Regions from separate parts of the Sodalis sp. RH14 genome, predicted to be linked through region 1. Evidence: riboswitches for the same ligand, from Rfam matches in the RefSeq annotation. Region 1 holds a riboswitch; the other holds the start of a gene.
What was found. A riboswitch is a leader RNA that binds a small molecule or an ion and turns the genes downstream of it on or off. The one in region 1 is predicted to bind cobalamin.
Positions count from the first base shown of each region.

Region 2: linked by a shared signal. The riboswitch ahead of ACL2XQ_RS13900 (cobyrinate a,c-diamide synthase) and the one ahead of btuB (TonB-dependent vitamin B12 receptor BtuB) in region 1 are both predicted to bind cobalamin.

Region 1 is NZ_CP178739.1:5,969,300-5,980,344, forward strand. Features, by position in the region: gene argH (argininosuccinate lyase) at 1-11, shown strand, start outside; gene ACL2XQ_RS27135 (glutathione peroxidase) at 15-752, opposite strand; gene oxyR (DNA-binding transcriptional regulator OxyR) at 902-1,819, shown strand; gene sthA (Si-specific NAD(P)(+) transhydrogenase) at 1,802-3,202, opposite strand; gene fabR (HTH-type transcriptional repressor FabR) at 3,413-4,057, shown strand; gene ACL2XQ_RS27155 (YijD family membrane protein) at 4,063-4,428, shown strand; gene ACL2XQ_RS27160 (hypothetical protein) at 4,728-5,246, shown strand; gene ACL2XQ_RS27165 (hypothetical protein) at 5,366-5,881, shown strand; gene ACL2XQ_RS27170 (hypothetical protein) at 6,087-6,716, shown strand; gene trmA (tRNA (uridine(54)-C5)-methyltransferase TrmA) at 6,876-7,985, opposite strand; cobalamin riboswitch at 8,118-8,307, shown strand; gene btuB (TonB-dependent vitamin B12 receptor BtuB) at 8,377-10,254, shown strand; gene murI (glutamate racemase) at 10,199-11,045, shown strand, end outside.
Region 2 is NZ_CP178739.1:3,050,045-3,061,089, reverse strand. Features, by position in the region: gene ACL2XQ_RS13940 (diol dehydratase reactivase subunit alpha) at 1-1,610, opposite strand, end outside; gene pduE (propanediol dehydratase small subunit PduE) at 1,641-2,162, opposite strand; gene ACL2XQ_RS13930 (propanediol/glycerol family dehydratase medium subunit) at 2,224-2,907, opposite strand; gene pduC (propanediol dehydratase large subunit PduC) at 2,922-4,586, opposite strand; gene pduB (propanediol utilization microcompartment protein PduB) at 4,605-5,417, opposite strand; gene pduA (propanediol utilization microcompartment protein PduA) at 5,414-5,698, opposite strand; gene ACL2XQ_RS13910 (MIP/aquaporin family protein) at 6,326-7,156, shown strand; gene pocR (transcriptional regulator PocR) at 7,386-8,321, shown strand; cobalamin riboswitch at 8,635-8,818, shown strand; gene ACL2XQ_RS13900 (cobyrinate a,c-diamide synthase) at 8,943-10,307, shown strand; gene cbiB (adenosylcobinamide-phosphate synthase CbiB) at 10,304-11,045, shown strand, end outside.

The DNA.
Region 1 (11,045 bases):
GTTTGGCGTAGCTGTCAGGCCGGTTGCAGTAAAAATGCTTCCAGCTCTTCGCTGCCGCCGATATGGCGCCCGCCGATAAACACCTGCGGCACGGTGGAACGGCCGGTTACCGCGCGCAGACTGACGGTGGTGGCGTCTTTACCCAATGAGATTTCTTCATACTGGATTCCGTTGTCGCGCAGCATCTGCTTGGCTTTGGCGCAGAACGGACAGCCTGGTTTGGTAAACAGCGAAACGGATTCCTGGACTTTGCATTCCGGCGCCAGGTAACACAGCATGGTATCGGCGTCGGAAACTTCGAACGGGTCGCCCGGTTTGTTCGGTTCAACAAACATTTTTTCCACCACGCCGTCGCGTACCAGCATCGAATAACGCCATGAGCGCGGGCCGAATCCCAGCTCGGCTTTTTCCACCAGCATGCCCATGCCCTGGGTAAATTCACCGTTGCCGTCGGGGATAAAGGTAATATGTTCGGCGTTTTGGTCGGCTTGCCAGGCGTTCATGACAAACGTATCGTTAACCGAAATACAGACGATGCTGTCCACGCCGTGCTTGTGGAATAACCCGGCCAGCTCATTGTAGCGCGGTAAATGGCTGGAGGAGCAGGTAGGCGTAAAGGCGCCCGGCAGTGAAAATACGATAACCGTTTTATGCTTGAACAGTTCGTCGGAAGAGATATCGACCCAGTTGTCATCCTTACGGGTGTGGAAAGTAACCGATGGGACTTTCTTGCCTTCATGACTACTAAACATTGAAGAACCTCTTAACAGAAAAGAAAAAAGTGACTTTAACAGCTTGTCATACTGCGCGGGAATTATTATTAAGATTAACTATTGATAGGGATAATCGTTGATTGCTATCCTATCTATCGACGCGAACTATCGCGGCACGGAGGATGTTAATGAATATTCGCGATCTTGAGTATTTGGTGGCCCTGGCCGAGCACCGTCATTTCCGACGGGCGGCCGATGCCAGTCATGTCAGCCAGCCCACCCTGAGCGGCCAGATTCGTAAGCTGGAAGACGAACTGGGCGTGATGCTGCTGGAGCGCACCAGCCGTAAGGTCCTGTTCACCCAGGCCGGGCTGCTGCTGGTGGATCAGGCCCGCACGGTCCTGCGCGAAGTGAAAATACTGCGCGAGATGGCCAGCCAGCAGGGGGAGTCCATGTCCGGCCCATTGCATATCGGCCTGATCCCTACCGTCGGCCCCTATTTACTGCCGCATATTATCCCCACCCTGCATGAGACCTACCCGAAGCTGGAAATGTACCTGCACGAGGCCCAGACCAGTCAACTGCTGCTGCAACTGGACAGCGGCAAACTCGATTGCGCCATCCTGGCCTTGGTAAAAGAGAGCGAAGCTTTTATCGAAATCCCGTTATTCGATGAACCAATGCAACTGGCTGTTTATGCCGATCATCCCTGGGCGGACCGTGAACGTGTGCCGATGTCGGATTTATCGGGGGAGAAGCTGTTGATGCTGGAAGACGGCCATTGCCTGCGCGATCAGGCGCTGGGCTTCTGCTTCCAGGCCGGCGCCGACGAGGATACGCATTTTCGCGCCACCAGCCTGGAAACCCTGCGCAACATGGTGGCGGCCGGCAGCGGCATTACCTTGCTGCCCGCATTGGCGGTGCCTAATGAGCGTAAGCGTGACGGCGTCTGTTATATGAAATGCTATAAACCAGAGCCGAAACGCACCGTGGCGTTGGTCTACCGGCCCGGCTCACCGCTGCGCGCCCGCTATGAGCAGTTGGCCGAGTCGATACGCACCCATATGCAGACCTATATGGGTACCGACTTAAAAGAGGCGGTTTAAGCCGTTCAGCGCCGCCACACGGAAGGCTTCCGCCATGGTGGGATAGTTGAAGGTGGTATTAACGAAATAATCGATAGTATTGCCTTCGCCTTTTTGCTCCATGATGGCCTGGCCGATATGGATGATCTCCGCGGCGCGCTCGCCAAAGCAGTGGATGCCGAGTATCTGCCGGGTATCACGGTGAAAAAGGATTTTCAGGCTGCCGACATTCATGCCGACAATCTGCGCGCGCGCCAGATGCTTGAACTGCGCCCGTCCCACTTCGTACGGCACCTTCAGCAGCGTTAATTCCTGTTCGGTTTTACCCACCGAGCTGATTTCGGGAATGGTATAGATACCGGTGGGTATATTTTCAATCAGCTGCACATTGGCCTGGCCCTTGATGATCACCTGTGCGGCGATTCGCCCCTGGTCATAAGCGGCCGAGGCAAGGCTTGGGTAGCCGATAACATCGCCGACGGCGTAAATATGCGTCAGGGCGGTCTGGTACATGCTGTTGACTTTAATCAGCCCCCGGCTGTCCGCCTCCAGTCCCACGTTGCCAAGGGACAGCGAATCGGTATTGCCGGTGCGCCCATTGGCATACAGCAGGCAGTCCGCGCGCATCCTTTTGCCGGAACGGAAGTGGACTTCCACGCCATTCTCGGTGCCTTCGATTTTTTCATATTCTTCGTTATGGCGGATAACCACGCCGTTTTCCCAAAAATGGTATGACAGCGCGTCCGACATTTCCTGGTCGAGAAAGGCCAACAGCCTGTCGCGCGTATTGATCAGATCCACCTTGACGTTCATGCCGCGAAAGATTGATGCATATTCACAGCCGATCACGCCGGCGCCATAAATAATCACATGCTGCGGATCGTGCTTTAAATCCAGGATGGAATCGCTGTCATAAATGCGCGGATGGGTGAAATCGACATCGTTGGGATGATACGGACGGGAACCACAGGCGATAACGATATGCGCCGCGCTGAAATGCTCGGCGGTATTATCCGGATACTGGACCTTGACGGTATGGGCATCCACAAAAGTTGCGTCGCCGGTAATAATCCGGCACTGATTACGTTCATAAAATCCCTGGCGCATCCGGATCTGCTGTTTTATCACGCTATCGGCGTGATGCAGGATATCGGCGAAGCTGGCGCGCGGCAGATGTTGACTACCGTTATACAGCGGATTCTGGTTAAATTCGATAATCCGGCTAACCGCCTGGCGCAGCGCCTTGGAGGGAATGGTCCCCCAATGGGTACAGCCGCCGCCGACGCTGTTATAGCGTTCGATAACCGCGACGCGGGCGCCCTGTTTCGTCAGTCCCATGGCGGCGCCTTCCCCACCCGGGCCTGAACCAATGATAATGGCATCGTAATCGTACTGTGGTTGCATACCGGCTTAGCCTATATTTATACAAAATCACAACGTCAATGTAACATTGTAGACGGGAGATCCCAATCTTAACGGCCTTTTTTCTTGGTCTATGGCACCGGCGCCTACGGCGAACAACATTACGTCAAAATTCGCAGTTTGTATCAACGCTGTTGCAACAAATTTTGATATAGTGGCATTTTTACCGGTAATGTGGGGCAGGTCAGGACTATGGGCGTCAGAGCGCAACAAAAAGAGCGGACCCGTCGTTCCCTTGTCGAAGCGGCCTTTAGCCAGTTAAGCGCCGAGCGTAGTTTTGCCAGCCTGAGCCTGCGCGAAGTAGCCCGTGAAGCCGGCATTGCGCCCACCTCGTTCTATCGCCACTTTCGCGATGTCGATGAACTGGGCCTTACCATGGTGGACGAAAGCGGCCTGATGCTGCGCCAACTGATGCGCCAGGCGCGCCAGCGTATCGCTAAAGGCGGCAGCGTTATCCGTACGTCGGTGGCCACGTTTATGGAGTTTATCGGCAATAACCCTAACGCTTTTCGCCTGTTGCTACGCGAGCGATCCGGCACTTCGGCGGCGTTTCGCGCCGCCGTCGCCCGGGAAATACAGCATTTTATCGCGGAGTTGGCCGATTACCTCGAGCTGGAAAACCATATGCCGCGCAGCTTCACCGAAGCCCAGGCCGAGGCCATGGTTATCATTGTCTTTAACGCCGGCGCGGAAGCGCTGGATGTGGACGTCAATCAGCGCAGGCTGCTGGAAGAGAGGCTGGTCCTTCAGTTGCGCATGATTTCGAAGGGCGCGTTTTACTGGTATCGCCGGGAACAGGAAAAGTCGACCGCCCTCTCTTTTGACGCAAGCAGGTAGATAATATGACGACACGACCCCTGGGTGAAAAAGGCACGCTCCTATTGGCGCTGATTGCCGGTTTATCCATTAACGGCTCCTTCGCGGCCCTGTTCAGCACTATTGTGCCTTTTTCCATCTTCCCGCTGATTTCGCTGGTGCTGTCGGTATACTGCCTGCACCATCATTATCGCGACTGCGCCATGCCGGAGGGTTATCCTTCCCTGGCGGCGGCAAGCTTCCTGCTGGGCCTGTTGATGTACAGTGCTATTATCCGGGTGGAATACCCGGTTATCGGCTCAAATTTTATTCCAGCCATCCTGATGGTGGTCCTGGTATTCTGGATTGGGCGCAAATTGAAACGGCTAGACAAAATCCAACGGGATTCATAAATTTCTTGAGCCTGGATTATTAAACAATAGCCAATACTGAACGCGAAGACCGCATCTGCTATTTTTAAATGACGTATAATCCGTCGTTTTACAAAATGAACTCCGCTATGCTCAAAGGTTGCTAATTTATCAAAGAGAAAAGTATAATTATTAATTCTTTTGAACGCTATACAAAAATTTTCATTAAGATATTCTCTCCTGTTGTTTTTTATGTATTTATAGTAAAGTTTTTTCCTGCGGTTAGCCTTGTAAAATATAAGCAAATGAAGTTTTACTTCAAGTAAAATAGGGTGTTAATTATGTGTAATTTGAATTTCTCCAACATAACTATGCGTAATCCAATAATACATGACAATTTTTTTTATATTTCATCGGATGATGAGACTGACGATGAGTTTTCTGCGCGCCCCCTGTTTTCCCAGCCATTAGTCCAGGTCAACAATGCTGTAATGACGCTACCTAAAATTTGCTATAAAGCAGGGGTTGCCCTGTCCACGGCGCTGTCGGCAAATAGCTATTTCCGAGGAATTTCTATTGTGACCAACCGAAATGAAGCACCCCCTATGGGTTCTACCAGCTTGCAGATATATGATCCGCAGTATAATATTTTCAACTATAAGCTATGTATGGGTATCATGGCGGCTTGTTTTGTCGCTGGGTTTACGCTCGGTAATATAAACTCGTTAATTAATAAGTTATTTAATTTTAATCGTATTGCTAGAGTTCCATTAGCTATGTACTGTATAGTCGCCTTATTCTATTTCTCTCTAGGCTTGTTATGGTACCCTCACTTTTCAAGTGCGCTTAATTATCTGTGATTCTTAAAAAGGCCTATGGCGGGGGGTATTCTTATGATGATAGGTAGAAATATCAGCCTTCAGTTTATCTTCGGATCGATTTTATGTAATAGAAAATTAGTTAGTATTGATAGGAGTTAATGATGCCTGTCTCAGACCCAACAATGCCGACCACAACAACCCATTGCCCTTTAGAGGAGATTAGCCAGGGGGATAATGGTTTCGGTCAGGGCGTTACGCGTTTTGCCAGATCATTTAGCGGCGCGGCCAACAGCGCCTTACCCTTTATCAAGACCCTGTCTGTAGTCACTTTGTCTGCCGCGTCGGCAATAGGTATCGTCTTTGGCGCCCAACGGCTTATCGCTGTTTCAATCCAAAATATCAGCAAGCCGCCCCCCGTTACCCATCTGGACGTCAGGGAATGGAAAGGCAAAATCATGGGCCTGGGTTTGAGCATCGGCATGTTGGGCGGCGGCGCTGCGGGATTCGCCGCAGGCTGTGCGCTAGAATCATGCAAATCATTTTGTGGTGCGGATCCGCTGCGTCATCGTGATAGTGTTTTTTATACCGTAGGAATTGGTTTTATCGTAGGCGCTTTAGCCGGTGTGGCTTATACAAACTTTATCGACATTGAACTGGACAATATTACCCAATAGGATAGTTAATCTGGTCAGGCGGCTACTGTAAGCGAACCGGCTAACTTCGGAATCAATTTTGCCGCTTGCAGGCACCGACCCGGGCGGTTGTTAGGGATATTACCGGCTTCGGGGAGTTTAACCTTTATTTGTGAAAATAGTCTATCAGCGCTTTCGTCTTTTTACATCGTTATGCCATTTAATCCCTTTGCCGAGGAATCATTATATGAACCCTGAAATTAATAATCGAGAAAAGAATAATGCCGGGATGGACAGCCAAGTGTCTCATGCCGATAAATATCACAATAATACGACAAGCAAATTTTTTAAGTTGATGACGAAATTGGCACGTGCCTGCAATTCCGCCACGGCGTTTTGTTGCTCTAATCCTTTATCGGTGATTTCCATCCCGCTTACCGTATCATTAACAAATAAGTTAATTTATGATTTGTTAGGTAGCCTGAAAGCCGCAAGGGCCGACCGATGCTACTTCCAGCTTGAGTTGGAAGGATGCTGGAAACCGCTGCAAGATTGCAGGATTAACATTGATAAAACGTTAGCGATGGAAAAGTCTTGCGCAGAGTTGAAGGAGATATGCAGTGAAATCCGCACGAGATGCGATACAGAACAGTGGCGCCACGAGCTATTTGAAAATACGCTGGTAAATTGTTTCATGACCGGACTTATGGCCGGCGCTGCAGCCTTTGTAATAGATTATGTTTATCAAGCCGCCCATAACCAGTTTAATCATAAGCCTGGCATGTTAAAGATGTCCATGGTCAGTTTTTTTATGGGTGCGTTATTTTATCTCGGTCTCATGAAAATAAACGATACCGCTTTAGGCTTCGATTGCTAGTTCAGCGCCTTTGCTGTCCGCACCCCGGGGGCGGTCGGTCAAGCTGAAATGTCACCAGCATTGACTATGACAGTGACAAATAAACATCCTTTAAGGGGGATCAGCGGCTCTAGGCGGGCACGAAGCATGCGTAAGAGCCTCATTTTAGGTGCCATTGATCTATGGCTGCGTTTTGGCGGTTAACAGCACTCCGCATTCCATATGGCGGGTATAAGGAAATTGATCAAACAGCGCCAATCGTTCGATACGGTGGGTTTCCGCCAACGTTGTCAAATTACCGCACAACGATTCCGGGTTACATGAGATATACAGGATGCGCGGATACCCCTGCACCAGCCTGACGGTGGCATCATCCAACCCGCTGCGCGGCGGGTCGACAAATATGGTTTCGCAGCGGTAGCTTGCCAGGTCGATGTCCTTCAGGCGGGTAAACTCCCGCACCCCTTGCATGGCTTGGGTAAACTCCTCAGCCGACATGCGGATAATCTGCACGTTGGTCATTCGATTGGCGGCGATATTAAACTGTGCCGCTTCCACCGAAGGCTTGGCTATTTCCGTGGCCAGCACCCGGTTAAAATTGCCCGCCAGCGCCAGGGAAAAATTGCCGTTGCCGCAATACAGCTCCAGCAGATCCCCTTGTGCCGGTTCAGTGGCCGAGAGCGCCCACTCAAGCATTTGGATATTCACGGCGGCGTTGGGTTGGGTAAAGCTATTTTCGATTTGACGGTAAATGATTTCCCGTCCCGCCACCGGCAAGCGCTCATCGACATAATCACGGTCCAGGCAAATTTTGGTTTTGGTGGCGCGGCCAATCAGGTTGACCGCAAAACCCTGCGTCCTCAGATGATCGCGCAGCGCGCCCGCATGCTCGCGCCATTCGTCGTCTAACGGACGATGATAGATAAGGGTAATCACCGCTTCACCGCTCAGGGTCGTCAGGTAATCAAGCTGGAACAGCTTGCGCCGCAGGATCGGCGATGGCCGCAATGCGTCCATCATGGCGACCATCAATCGGTTCATCAGTTCGCCGCCGGCGGCGAAGTGATCGATGCGGATCCGGTCCTTGGTCTGCTGATCAAACATTATATGATACAAATCCTGCTCATCATGCCAGACCCGGAATTCAGCACGCATCCGGTAATGTTCGGGCTGCGAGCGGAATATTTCCGCCTCGGGCGCCTGAAACGCCGCCATCATCGCGTTCAGTCGAGCGGCTTTTTCCGCCAGTTGGGTTTCATACGCGCTAATGGGTAACGTCTCGTCGGTCATGATGATCTCTCGCTAATATCCGTTATTTGTACCACTTTGTGGGGGATTGTAGGGGATAAACCGGTGATGTCCAGTGTTGTTGCGCTTATAAATAGTTTGATTATTAGTGCTATAGACATGCTTATCTCTTTGATTGTAGGATTATTGTCCGGTCTTTCGTAAGTTAAAAGGGAATCCAGTGGAAAGCTGGAGCTGACGCGCAGCGGTAAGGGGACTTCAGGGCGATCGCGCAAGCAGACACTGTCTTTATGATGGGAAGTCGTCGCCTGGCGTATTATACGCATCCCAAGCCCGAAAACCTGCCGGTATTCTGTCGCAATATCCCTGTTTATCGCGAGCCATCAAACATGGAACCTGCGGCATCCTATTTTATCATTTGGATGCTATGGCAATGCCTAAGATTAACAATACCGTGCTGCTGGCGCTCTGCGTCACGGCATTCTCCGGGTGGGCGCAAGACGGCGCCCAGGATCAGGCCGCGCAAATGATGGTCGTATCCGCCAACCGTTTTCCCCAGCCAATATCCACCGTACTGGCACCGACCAGCGTGGTTACCCGCAGCGATATCGACCGCGGCCAGATCAAATCGGTGGCCGAAGCGCTAAGCCGTCTGCCGGGCGTGGATATCGCCCAATCCGGCGGATTGGGGCAGCAAAGCTCACTGTTTATCCGCGGCACCGATTCAAGCCATGCCCTGGTGCTGATAGACGGCGTGAGGCTGAACCAGGCCGGCATCTCAGGTTCTTCCGACCTTAGCCAGATTCCGCTGTCCCTGGTGCAGCGCATCGAATATATCCGCGGCCCGCGTTCCGCGGTCTATGGGTCGGACGCCATCGGCGGCGTGGTGAATATCATTACCACACGCGAGCAGCCGGGCACCACCCTCAGCACCGGCATAGGGTCCCATGGCTATCAAACCTATGATGGCTCCACCCAGCAACAGCTTGGAGAGGACACCACCGCCACCGTTGCGGGCAACTATACCTATACCCATGGTTTTGATGTGCGCGCCAACCTGCCGGATACCTATGGCGATCCCGCGCAGCCCGACCGCGATGGTTTTATGAGCAAAACGTTGTTTGCCTCGCTTGATCATATCTTTAACCAGCAGTTCAGCGGTTTTGCCCGCGCCTATGGCTACGACAACCGCAGCGGCTATGACGGCAGCTACGCCTATACCGACCCTGATCATTTTGACGCGCTGCCCGATACCCGTAAACTCTACAGCCGTACTTACGATACCGGCATGCGTTACCAGGACGGGATCTACGCGTCGCAGCTGTCCTTTAGCTATAACCATACTCAGGATTATAACTACGATCCTCAATATGGACCCTATTCCGCCTCCGCCACCCTTGACGATTCCAAACAGTATAATGCGCAGTGGAGCAATACCCTGCAGACAGGCCATGGCACGGCAGGCGCTGGGGTGGACTGGCAAAAGCAGACCACCGAACCAGGCACCGGTTACCTTACCGACGGCTATGAGCAACGCAATACCGGTATCTACGCCACCGCTTCGCAGCTTGTCGGGCCGGTTACCCTCGAGGGCGCGGTGCGCGGTGATGATAATTCGCAGTTCGGCTGGCACGGCACGTGGCAAACCAGCGCCGCCTGGGAGTTCATTGAGGGCTACCGGCTTATCGGGTCTTACGGCACCGCCTACAAGGCACCCAACCTGAGTCAGCTTTACAGTGGTTTTGGCGGCAACGAAGATTTAAAACCCGAGGAGAGCAAGCAATGGGAGGGCGGGGTGGAAGGGCTGACCGGCCCGCTGACCTGGCGCGTCTCGGCGTACCGCAATGATATCGACAACCTGATTGATTATGACACCAACGACGACACTTATAAGAATATCGGCAAGGCGCGGATCAAAGGTGTGGAATGGACCGGCTCGGTCTATACCGGCCCGCTGCAGCATCAACTGACGCTGGAGTACCTCGATCCCCGCGACGCCTCCACCAATCAGGTGCTGGCGCGACGCGCCAAGCAGCAGGTGAAATATCAGCTGGATTGGCAGGTGGCCGATATCGACTGGTCGCTTAACTACCGTTATCTCGGCGAGCGTTACGATACCAACTACAACACGAATGACCGGGTGCGAATGGGCGGCGTCAGTTTGTGGGACATCGCCGCCTCTTATCCGCTAACCCCCCATCTGACGGTTCGTGGTAGAATAGCCAATCTGTTCGACAAAGACTATGAGACGGCTTATGGCTACCAGACCGCAGAGCGAGAATTTTATCTCACCGGAACTTATTCCTTCTGACGGTAGCAACATCAAACGGCCCACGATCCTGATTTTCGACTCTGGCGTGGGCGGTTTATCTATCTATGATGAAGTGCGGCAACTGTTGCCGGACCCGCATTATATCTACGTATTCGACAATGAGGCTTTTCCGTATGGCGAAAAGCCGGAAGACTTTATTGTCCAGCGGGTCGTGAATATCGTTGCGGCGGTGCAGCGCCTGCACGTGCTTGATATGGTGATTGTCGCCTGCAATACCGCCAGCACCATTTCCCTGCCGGCCCTGCGCGAGCGGTTTGAGTGCCCTATTGTCGGCGTAGTGCCGGCGATAAAACCCGCCGCCAAGCTAACCCGTAATGGTATCGTCGGGCTGTTGGCTACCCGCGCCACCGTGCACCGTAGCTATACCCATGAGCTGATCGCTAAATTCGCCGCGGATTGCCATATCATTACGCTTGGATCCGCCGAGCTGGTGGAGCTTGCTGAAGCCAAGCTTCATGGCGAAACCATCGCCCTGCCGGTGCTGCAGAAAATCCTGCGCCCCTGGTTGCGGCTTCCCGAGCCGCCCGACACTGTGGTCCTTGGTTGTACCCATTTTCCATTATTAGGCGACGAGCTTAAAGCGGTGTTGCCGGACGGTACCCGGCTGGTGGATTCCGGTTCAGCGATCGCCAAACGCGCGGCCTGGCTTATCGCCCATGAAATCGACGGTGCTTATTCGACGGAAGCGAACCAGGCCTATTGCCTGGTGGCTTCACCGCAGGCCATGGAGCTGGTACCGGTATTACAGCGCTATGGCTTCGTTTCGCTGG
Region 2 (11,045 bases), 2.9 Mb from region 1:
AGCGCGCGCAGGGCATTGGCGACAAACACCCGTTGCTTGGCGCTGCGCCGCACCACGCGCACTTTTTCCAGCGCCAGATCGGCCGGCAGGGGCACCATGCCGTCCTCCTTGACCACCACCACCCGGGCAAACACGTCGGCCGGCAGGGGGTGGTCGAAAAACTGCACGCTGCCGTCCTCATGGCGGATATGGAACAGGCTCTCCACCTTGGCCAGGGGATACTTTTTGATGTCCTCCGCCAGTTGGCGCTGTTCAAGCCCCAGTTCGGAATTGATCAGCAGCGTCACCATATCGCCGGCGCCCGCCAGGTGCGTGGCGACGATGCGGCCGTTGCCGTCGATGATCGAGGCGTCGGTGGAGCCGGCGCCCAGATCGAGGATCGCCAGCGGCCGCTGCGTGCCCGGCGTGGTCAGCGCGCCGAGGATGGCGGCCTCCGCCTCGGCGCCGCCGATGGCGACCCTGACCCCGGTCTGCTGTTGCAGCGCGTCGGCGATGTCCATCATCTGCAGCCGATCGGATTTCACCATCGCGGCGATGCCCACCGCCTGTTCCATAAAGAATTCCCCGGCCAGGCCGCCTTTAACGTTTACCGGCACGAAGGTATCCACCGCCAGCAGATCCTGGATGGCGATGGCGGACGGATCCTTATTGGTCAGTTCCGCCATGGTCTGGCGCACCTGCTCCAGCATGCCGCCGATATGGGTGCCGGATTCGCCGCCGGCGTTGTCGAGCCGGCCGAGGGCGGACACCGCCGCCATGATTTTTTCCGCTCCCTGGTGCACATCGATGCGCGTTACCCGGTTACCGGCATACAGCTCCAGATGTCCGGCCGGGATGGTGCGCGCCTTGACGTCGCCTTTGGGCGTTTTCACCACCACCGCGGAGCGGGTGCCGATAAGCGAACGGGCCACCGGCACGATGGCGCGGGTTTCGTCGGCGTTCAGCTTGAACACGGTGGCGATGCCGTAAGGATTGGCCAACTGGGTAATCACCTTGCCGGGGGCGGCCACTTCCACCGCCGCGGGCATGCCGAGCGGGATGCGCTCGATATGACGCACCTCGTCGACGATGGGGATGGGCTGGTCCAGCCGGTTGCTGACCAGCACGCCGTCGTCGCGCTGCAAAATAGCCGCCGTAATACGAAAACCGGCCTTGACCGCCGCGTTGATCATCGCGGCGATATCGGCAAAATCGAGCGCGGCGGGGGCAATGACGATATAGGGTTCCTCCACCGAGCGCGTCAGCAGTTCGTCGAAGCCGATGGTAATACCGGCTCCCAGCCCCAGACCGCCCGGCGTTTTGGGGTTATGGCCGATCATGGTGGACTCGGTAATCACGGTTTCGGTGATGGTTTCCATCGCCACGTCGCCGATGACCGGCGTTGCTTCGTTGAGCCGTATCAGCGTCAGGTCGGCAATGCTGATGCCGGCCCGCGCCACCACCGCGTTCAGGGCCTGCATAATCCCGAACACGTTGCGTTTGGTGCCTTTGATACCGGTGGTTTCCGCCAGCGAACTGGCGATAAATGTCAATGCCCCGCTGGCGGAGGCCTGCGCCAGCGCCGCCTCGGTGGAGGCATTACCGATATCCACCCCTACGATATAACCCATCTGTTGCTCCCGCCCGCCGGTTCCCCGGTGTTAATCATCGCCCTTGAGCTTTTTACGCTGCAGGTAATACCCCGCGGCCTCGCGGACAAAACCGGCGCAAATCGTCGCTTTGTAGCGCGACTCAAGCTCACCGGCTATCGCCAGTAATTCTTCCTGGCTTGAGCGGAACGGACGCAGGGCGTTATAGATTTCCAGGACCCGCTCATCCGGCACCGCCGTCAGCTCGGCGGCGCGCTCGAAGTTCATCGCCAGCAGGGATCGTCCGGCGGAGCGGGCGATATCCGCCTGGATGCGCAGGATTTCCGGAGTGATCCGCACGTCCTGGGCGGTGACGCGGCCGTTAAGCACGTTGGCCAGCGTCAGGTCGTCCAGGGTTTTGCCGGTGGCGGTCTTGACCCAGTCCGGGTGCTTATTGGTCAGCGGATAATCCGCCACGCCGGCCGTGAAGGCCTTGGGCGCGCTGGACGCCGGGGCCGGCGTTTGCACCGCGTCCGGATTGTTCATGCGTGCCAGCACGTCACGCACCATGGTTTCAATTGCTTCAGCATTCATCGTCGTTACCTTAATTCGCGCATCGCCCGCGGCGGGCGCGTAGAGGTTAAAGTCGTGGCGTTCAGAGGGCGACGCTCAGTTCCTGCGGCTGCTTGCCGGTCACCACATACTTGGTTTCCTTGATATGCAGCACCGCGGATTTGGCCTGGTATTTCGGCCGGGCCATCTGATCGTTGAGCGTCGGCACAGGATCCGGCGATTCGCCCTTGGCGTAGCGCGCGGCGTTTTTACCAATATGCCGGTAGGTCTCCAGCGTCAGCAGCGGCGCCTGGGGGAACAGCTCCAGGTTGGACAGCGGCGGCAGGCCGCGCTGGTGGATAACCGTCGTTCCTTTGGACTGGATGCCGATGGAAATGCCCGACCCGCTCAGCCGGTTGCCTTCCACCGCCACAAACGCCACGTCGGAGGATTTAAAGCAGCGGATCACCCGGGCGCGCACGCCTTCCTCCTCGATGCCGGCAATCAGTTCGCGCAGGATCTGCTTATGGGGCAGGCCGATGATATTGACGGTCTGCGACAGGCCGAACGCGGGGCCGACCGCGATAATCACCTCGTCTTTATGGGTGCCGGGCCGGGCGTCGCCCACCACCTTGAGAAAATCGCAGGTCTTGCCGTCGCCGGTGGGCGCCGCGGCGGCGGGTTTGGCCGCCTGCGCGGGGGCGAAGGAGACCTGGTTATCCAGCGGCTGCATCTGGCTGAGCACGTCGCCGATGATTTGCCGTAATAGTGTTTCGTTAATTTCCATCATGGCCGCCTTGGTTAACCCAACTCACTGGGATCGAGCGCGTTGGGAATGTTTTTGATTTCTTCCCAGCGTGCGCCCTGCAAACGGTATCCGGTGGCCGGACCCGCGTAATCATTCACGTCGTTCACCGCCGACAGGACCTGGCCGTTGCCAACGATAATGGCCGAGGTATGCAGGTAATCGCCGGCAATCTTGGCTTTCTGGATATCCAGCACGCTTTGCGCCACGTCCGTGAAACCGCCTTCGGCCAATGCCTTGACCACTTCCAGTCCGGTACGGTTCTTCTCGATAATCTCCTGGGCGAACTTCATGTCCTCCACCTTATTGCGCGCCGGCATATCCTTCGAACCGTGGGCATAGGTGGCGGCGGTGACCTCCTCGTCGCTAATGGGCGGCAGGCCCATGCCGGCGAACGTGGCCTGCAGCGCGCGCGCCGCTTTATTGCGAATGGCCACCACCTGTTCCTCGCGCACCGGACGCAGCCCGCCGTCCACTTTTAAATCCCGTTGCAGGATGTTGTAGTCGTCGAAGTCCTCGGCGTCTTCATTGGAGCCGGCGAACATATTGTCGTAGTTCGGCACCGCCGAATAACCGGAGGAGATAAAGTCGGTGCCGGGCAGGAACTGCATCAGCAAACGCGCGGTACGGCGCATATCTGAATGGGTGAAGGTCTGGTCGTTGCTGGAGGCGCACTCCAGATCCAGTGACGAGCAGATCAGGTTTTCCGCCAGCACCGCGCGGATGCCCGAGGGAACCGCCGACGGGATGCCGATACAGCTTACCGACCCGTTTTGCAGCCCCTGCACCCCGGCGGCGCGGGTAATAAAAATACAGCGGGCTTCCAGGTACAGCATGGATTTGCCTTCGGCGTAGCCCATCTGCACTTCCGAGCCGGAACCGGAGGTAAAGCGCATCTTCAGGCCGCGCGAGGCGTAGGAGGAGGCGAGAAATCCTTTCGACCAGGGCGTATCGTCGCCGTCGGTAAACACCGGTTCCGTGCCGTAAACCGAAATGGTTTCGGCATAGCAGGTATGGCCCAGCATGCCGAGTTTCAGTTCGGTGGCTTCCTCCAGCGAACATTGCGTCAGCACGCCCGGCCGGCCGACCTGCGAGCCGATAAGCAACGCGATGGCGTTAAACGGCGCGTAGCGCGCCACCGCCACGGTGGTTTCCTGTTCGTCAAAGCCGCGGAAGGCGCCTTCGGCGGCGTCGGCGGCAATCTGCACCGGATTGTCCTGGATATTGGTGACGTGCGCCTGCTGCGAGGGAGTGCGCCGGGCGCGCATCTTCTGCATCGACATCATCATTTCCACCACGTTCATCTGCGACATCACTTCGACGATTTTCGCCGGCGTCATGGCGGTGGTCAGCGGGATGATATCGGCGCGCGACACGTTGGGGTCGCACAGCATTTTTGCCAGTTGTACCGAATCCATCGCCATGACTTCTTCCGACCGCGCCAGGTTAATGCCGTAGTTGGCGATAAAGTGATCGATCAGATCGAAGTCGGCGCGGGCCTTGCCGTCGAGTTCGGTAACCTTGCCGTCGACAATTTTGATCGACGGCTTGGGGTCGTTGGGACTTTCCATGGCTATAAAGCCTTCCTCGACCCACTCTTTGACGAAACCGTCCTGGTTAACCGGCCGTTTCGCCAGCGCTTCAAATCGCTTGGATTTCATGCCATCCCCCACAAGGAGTTAAATATAAGACGGACGATCGTTATGCGGCACCGCGCCGAGCGTGCCGAGCAGGGTCTTGCCGATTTCACGGGCGGAGGTCACCGCCTGGCGCACCGCGCCGGAATCGCCGGAGACCACCAGGATCACTTCGTTGCTAAAGCTGGTGCCGTTGGACGGGGAGCTGTAGGAAACCACATCGACGTTGGCGGATTTCACCGCCGTATCGGCCATCACCACGCCGATGGCGGCGGGGGCGCCGACTATCACGCCGCAGGCTTTGCCGATCGGCGCGCCGAAGGCTTTCTCCAGCGCGTAGCTGGCGCGGGCGCTATACTGCAGCTCGATATGGCCCGCCTCATTGCTGTAGACGTCGCCGAACGTCCGGTCCAGTTCCTTGAGCGCCACTTCCACCGCCCGTTTCACATCGGACACGTCCTCGCCGCCGAAAATGATCAGCGAGCCGTGTCCCGCGCCGCCTTTGGTGTCGCGGGGTAATTCGATGCTGACCACTTCGGTATTGGTCGCCTTGACCGCCTCGTCCGCCGCCATAATGTGCGGACCCGCGCCGATGCGCGTGCCGAGAATACCGATCGAGCGGTAGCGTTTTTCCAGTTTCATCGCCGTCAGCACTGCGCTGTCGACATTGGCGATCACCAAACCGATGGTGTCGCCCATGGCCGTGCCGACGAATTCCGTCAGGTTACAGGTGTTTTCCGACATATCCGGACCTCGTTCCAATGGGGAGAGAGAAGGGGGCGCCGCGGGGGCGTCGTCACCGATTTTCGCCATCACCTGGGCCAGGATCGCCTCGATGACCTTATCGGTGTTCATTCGCGGGTACCTTTAGGCAAAAATTTCTCCACATCCGCGTGGGGACGTGGGATGACATGGGTGGCGATCACTTCACCGACGTTGGCCGCCGCCATGGCGCCGGCATCGGTGGCGGCTTTCACCGCGCCGACGTCGCCGCGCACGATAACCGTCACCAGACCGGAACCGATTTTTTCATAACCGACCAATAACACATTGGCCGATTTCACCATGGTATCGGCCGCCTCAATCGCGGCGGTCAGACCTTTGGTTTCCACCATGCCCAGGGCTTCTTGTTGCATTTTTATTACCTCGACCAATCATTAAAATTCTGAGGATGTCCGAGGTAAAATATACGCATAAGCGATAAAAAATAGTGGCTTGATTACGGTGAAAATAGAAGAAATGATTGGCGATGGCATAGCAAAAAATTGTCATTTCAACTTGAAAATGCGGCGCCCTGGCTGGATTTTATCGACTTGTGCAATAACACCAATTAATTTTTTACCTTCCATAATTCAATAATAGATCTTGAAATTCAGGTCTGGCTGTGATTTTACCGGCGACCCGTTAACGGTAAAAAATAATCTCATAGCAATAATGTAGTATGGCGAAAAAACGGCAATGCCTTGCGCGGCAAGGATTGCAGCGCCTATGGCCCATAAAAATTATCGACTGTGGCGATTATTTTATATTTTAAAAAACGAAATTTTATGTCTTGTTTTTGTTACGTAAAAAGATAATTGCAGGCGAGATCTCATTTGATTGATAAATAACTTTGCTAAACGCCATGTGGGCATATAGCGTAGTGCCTTGAAGGTCTTATGTTCATTAAAAAGATTTTTTAAAAATAGACAAAATGTCAGTCGGAAGCAATGCGATTTCACGCTAATAATTATTTCATTTCGACCTCATACAGGAAAATTACGATGAGCGACACTCTACGAACGGTAAAAGGGCAATGTGTTGCCGAATTGCTCGGTACCGGGCTGTTTATGTTTTTCGGCACCAGCGTGCTGTGCGCGGCCAAGCTTGCCGGCGCCAGCTTCGGCCTGTGGGAGATTTGCGTGGTGTGGGGGCTGGGCATTGCGCTGGCGGTGTATCTGACCGCGGGTATTTCCGGCGCCCATCTGAATCCGGCGATAACCATTGCCCTGTGGCTGCTGGCTAATTTCGAGGGCAGGAAAGTGCTGCCCTATATCCTGGCCCAGGTGGCGGGGGCCTTCTTTGGCGCGGCGCTGACCTATCTGCTGTACCATAATATGTTCGGCCTCTACGAGCAGGCCCACCAGATGGTGCGCGGCAGCCAGGAGAGCCTGTTCCTGGCCAGCATCTTTTCCACTTATCCGGCAAGCGCCATCAGCGTCGGGCTGGCCGCGCTGGTGGAAACCGTCATCACCTCCATCCTGATGGGGCTTATCATGGCGCTGACCGATGACGGCAACGGCGTGCCCAAAGGTCCGCTGGCGCCGTTGCTGATCGGTATCCTGGTGGCGGTGATCGGCGCGTCCACCGCGCCGTTGACCGGTTTCGCCATGAATCCGGCGCGTGACTTCGGCCCCAAGCTGTTCACCTTTTTTGCCGGCTGGGGCGAGGTGGCGATGACCGGAGGCCGCGAGATTCCCTACTTTATCGTGCCCATCGCCGCCCCCATCGTCGGGGCGATCCTGGGCGCCGCGGTATACCGCTTCCTGATAGCGCCCCATTTGCCCGGCAATATTAAACAGGACGCGGCGGGACAACCGCCGCTGCAATCTTAAACCCCGGGCAACCCGGCCGGCACCCGGCTTCAGGACCGGGTGCCGGCGCAATCCTATAATTGTGTGATAGAGCACGGTTTTGAATAAGGAAAAAATGATTAAATCCCAAACGGCTTTAAGATATTGCGTCGTAATCGCTGCATCTTTCATTAAAACGTAACAATCAGGCGAAATATATCTTTTTTGTTACTGGTTTATTAAAAATAAGTAAAGCGCGAGAGGGCATAATATGAATTCCGGTAGTTTTATGGATTCAGAACTGATAAATAAAATCGCGCATGATTTCGCTAATGCCACCAATTTGGCTGTAGTGGTAGTCAATATCCACGGCGAGGAAGTTTCGGATTTATATCATTTCACCCCGTTTTGCCAATCATTGCGCCAGGATCCGGAAATGGGCCGCCGCTGCCGCATGAGCGACCGCTGCGGCGGACTTGAAGCCTCTAAATCCAATCAGCCCTGTATCTACCGCTGTCACGCCGGGTTGACCGATTTTTCCATTCCCCTGGTCATCGGCGGCCATTTGGTGGGATTTGTGCTGTGCGGCCAGGTGCGCATCAATGATACCGTCAAGCTGCCCGAAGTGCAGGAGAGCAGTTCCTTCACCTGGCGCCAGAACGGCGTGCTGGCCGAGCATTTCGAGAACATTCCGGTTATCGATTACGACCGGCTGCTGTCTTCCGCCGATCTGCTGAAAATCATCGTTGATAATTACCTTAAGCAACAGCTTGATTTCGTGGTGATTAAAGAACACGCGCCGGCGAGCGCCGGGCACCGGGCGGCGATCCCAAGCGCGCATGACGGCAAAATGAAAAAGGTGCTGCGTTATATCGACAGTCATTACTCAGAGGACCTGCGTCTTGAGGACGTGGCGGCGATGGTCTATCTCAGCCCTTATTATTTCAGCAAATTATTCAAAAAATACCAAGGCGTGGGTTTTAACGCCTACGTGAACCAGCAGCGTATGGAAAGCGCGCGCCAGATGCTGGAGCAAAGCGACTGGTCCATCGCCGTCATTGCGCGCAACCTCGGTTTTTCCCAGGCCAGCTATTTTTGCAAAGTGTTTCGCCAGGCCTATCGCATTACCCCCCAGGCGTATCGTGAGCAGCGTTTATCCGCGCTGAATAACAGCCCGGCAAAAAATATCGCCATGCCGCGTAATTAATCCTTTTTCCCTTTTGTCGCTTTAATTATTGTGACGTTATTATTTCCAGCCGATCGTGATCTCATTTTTTAAATTTAACCAACGCTATTTAATGCTATGGCTTTCGCCGCTGAAAATGGCCGCTCATCGCGCCATGCCGTGGCATGGCTAATTGCCGATAGCTAAAAAGTGTTATCCCCAGACAATAAATTTTAATCAAATCACCGCCGGCGAACATTTTTTTTGATCCAATCCGGGGTATATTTTCCCCAGATACTTTAGATTAACGATGACAGGGGCGCCGCCGGCAACGATTTGCCATTTCCGCGCGGCGCCAATGCCAATGTTACCAGGTTGCACGCGCCGCAAGGCCGTCAGGGAAGGAGGTGTGAATCCTCCGCAGCCCCCGCTGCTGTAATGCCGACGAATCCGGCGTCACCACTGATCGAAAATGATTGGGAAGGGCCGGAGGAGGATGACGCAAAGCCAGAAGACCTGCCTGATAACAAGAGCCGTACCGGCTCGGTAACAACTCCTTCGGTGGGAAGCGGGTTGTCCTAACGACTGCGTCGGGATAGCGCCTTTCCGCCGCCGTTGCTTACGACAATCCCGTTCGGCCCGCCCTGGCATTACGGGATACGGATGAAAGCGATACTGATTGGCGGCGCGCAAAGCGGGACCGGGAAAACATTGCTGACGCTCGGCCTGCTGCGGGTGCTGGCCAGGCGCGGCCTCAGAGCGCAGCCGTTCAAGTGCGGGCCGGATTATATCGATACCGGCTGGCATGAAGCGGTCAGCGGCATCGCCTCGCATAACTTGGACGCCTATATGCTGGGGGCTGACACGCTTAACGGCCTGTTTAACCGGCATATGCAAACTGCCGACGTGGGCGTTATCGAAGGCGTCATGGGACTCTACGACGGCCTGGGCAGCGACGGCGGCGACTGCAGCAGCGCCGCGCTGGCCAAGCAGCTGGGCGTGCCGGTGGTGCTTATTATCGACGGCAAGGCGGTATCCACCTCGGCCGCCGCCACCGTACTGGGCTTTCAACTGTTTGATCCCGCCGTCAACATCGCCGGCATTATCGTAAACCGGGTATCCTCCGCCAATCATTTCAACCTGATTAAAACCGCCATTACCCGCTACTGCGATCTGCCGGTGCTGGGGTATCTGCCGCCGCTCAGCGACTGGGCATTGCCCTCCCGGCATCTGGGCCTGGTGCCGGCGCAGGAAAACCGGCGCCTGGAGGCGCAATGGGACCAACTGGCGGACGCGGTGGAACAGCATATCGATATCGATTGTCTTCTGCGTCTTGCCGACTGCCAGTCCGCGCCGGGCCGCCTGCCCACGCCGCCCGCCGCGCCGCGTTATGCGCAGCTGACGCTGGCGCTGGCCGAGGACGAGGCGTTTCATTTCTATTATCCGGATAATCTGCAGCTCCTGCGCGATATCGGCGTGCGTATCGTGCTGTTCAGCCCGCTAAACGATCGGGAACTGCCGGCGTGCCAGATGATTTACCTCGGCGGCGGTTTTCCGGAACTCTTCGCCGACCGGCTGACGGCCAACGGCGCGATGCGGGCAGCGCTGCTGCGGGCCGGTCTGCAGGGCACGGCCATCTACGCCGAATGCGGGGGGCTGATGTACCTGGGGACTTCCCTGGAGGATCAGCAGGGCCGCGTCTTCCCCATGGTCGGCCTGTTGCGCGGCGTCAGCCGCATGAGCGAGGGACTCAAGCGTTTCGGCTATTGCGAGGGGCGGGCGCTGGCCGATAATCTGCTGACCGCCAGGGGAGAAACGTTACGCGGTCACGAATTTCACCATTCCGAATTTATCACCGATGAGCCGCCGCTGTTTACCCTCACCAAACGCGCCGCCGGCGGCGAGGTAAAACAGTGGCCGGGCGGTTATGGCGACGCCACGCTTCTCGCCAGCTACCTGCATGTGCATTTTTACCAGCGCCCGGCCTTGCTGCGGCGCTGGCTGGATAAAGGATGCGAGCTGCTATGACCTTGAGCGCCTACCTCGCCGGCTACCTGCTGGATCTGTGGCTTGGGGATCCGCCGCACTGGCCGCATCCGGTGCGCTGGATAGGCCATGCCGTCACGGGCCTGCAACGCGTTATCCGCCGTTGCTGCCGTAGCCGCCGGGCGCTGTATATCGGCGGCGGCGCGCTGTGGCTGCTGGTGGTGGGCGGCAGTGGGGGATTGACCTGGGCCTTGCTGCGCCTGCTGTCCTTTTCGCCCGCGCTGGAGTGGCTGGCCACCGCCTGGCTCACCTACACCCTGCTGGCGACCCGCTGCCTGCGCGATGCCGCCATGGCGGTTTATTACGTGCTGCGCGCGGACGACCTGGCGGCGTCGCGCCGGCAGCTGTCCTACATTGTCGGCCGCGATACCCAGCACCTGACGCGGCCGCAAATGATGCGCGCGGTGGTGGAAACGGTGGCGGAAAACAGCGTTGACGGCGTAATAGCGCCGCTGTTCTGGCTGTTTATCGGCGGCGTGCCGCTGGCGATGGCCTATAAGGCGGTCAATACCCTGGATTCCATGGTGGGGTACCGCACGCCGCAGTACGAAGCCATCGGCTGCGTATCGGCGCGAATGGACGACGCGGCCAACTGGCTGCCGGCGCGATTGGGCTGGCTGCTGCTGGCGCTGGCCGCCGGCCTGTTGCGTCTGGACGGGCGCGGCGCCTGGCGCATTGGCTGGCGCGATCGCTATCAGCATAAAAGCCCGAACTGCGCCT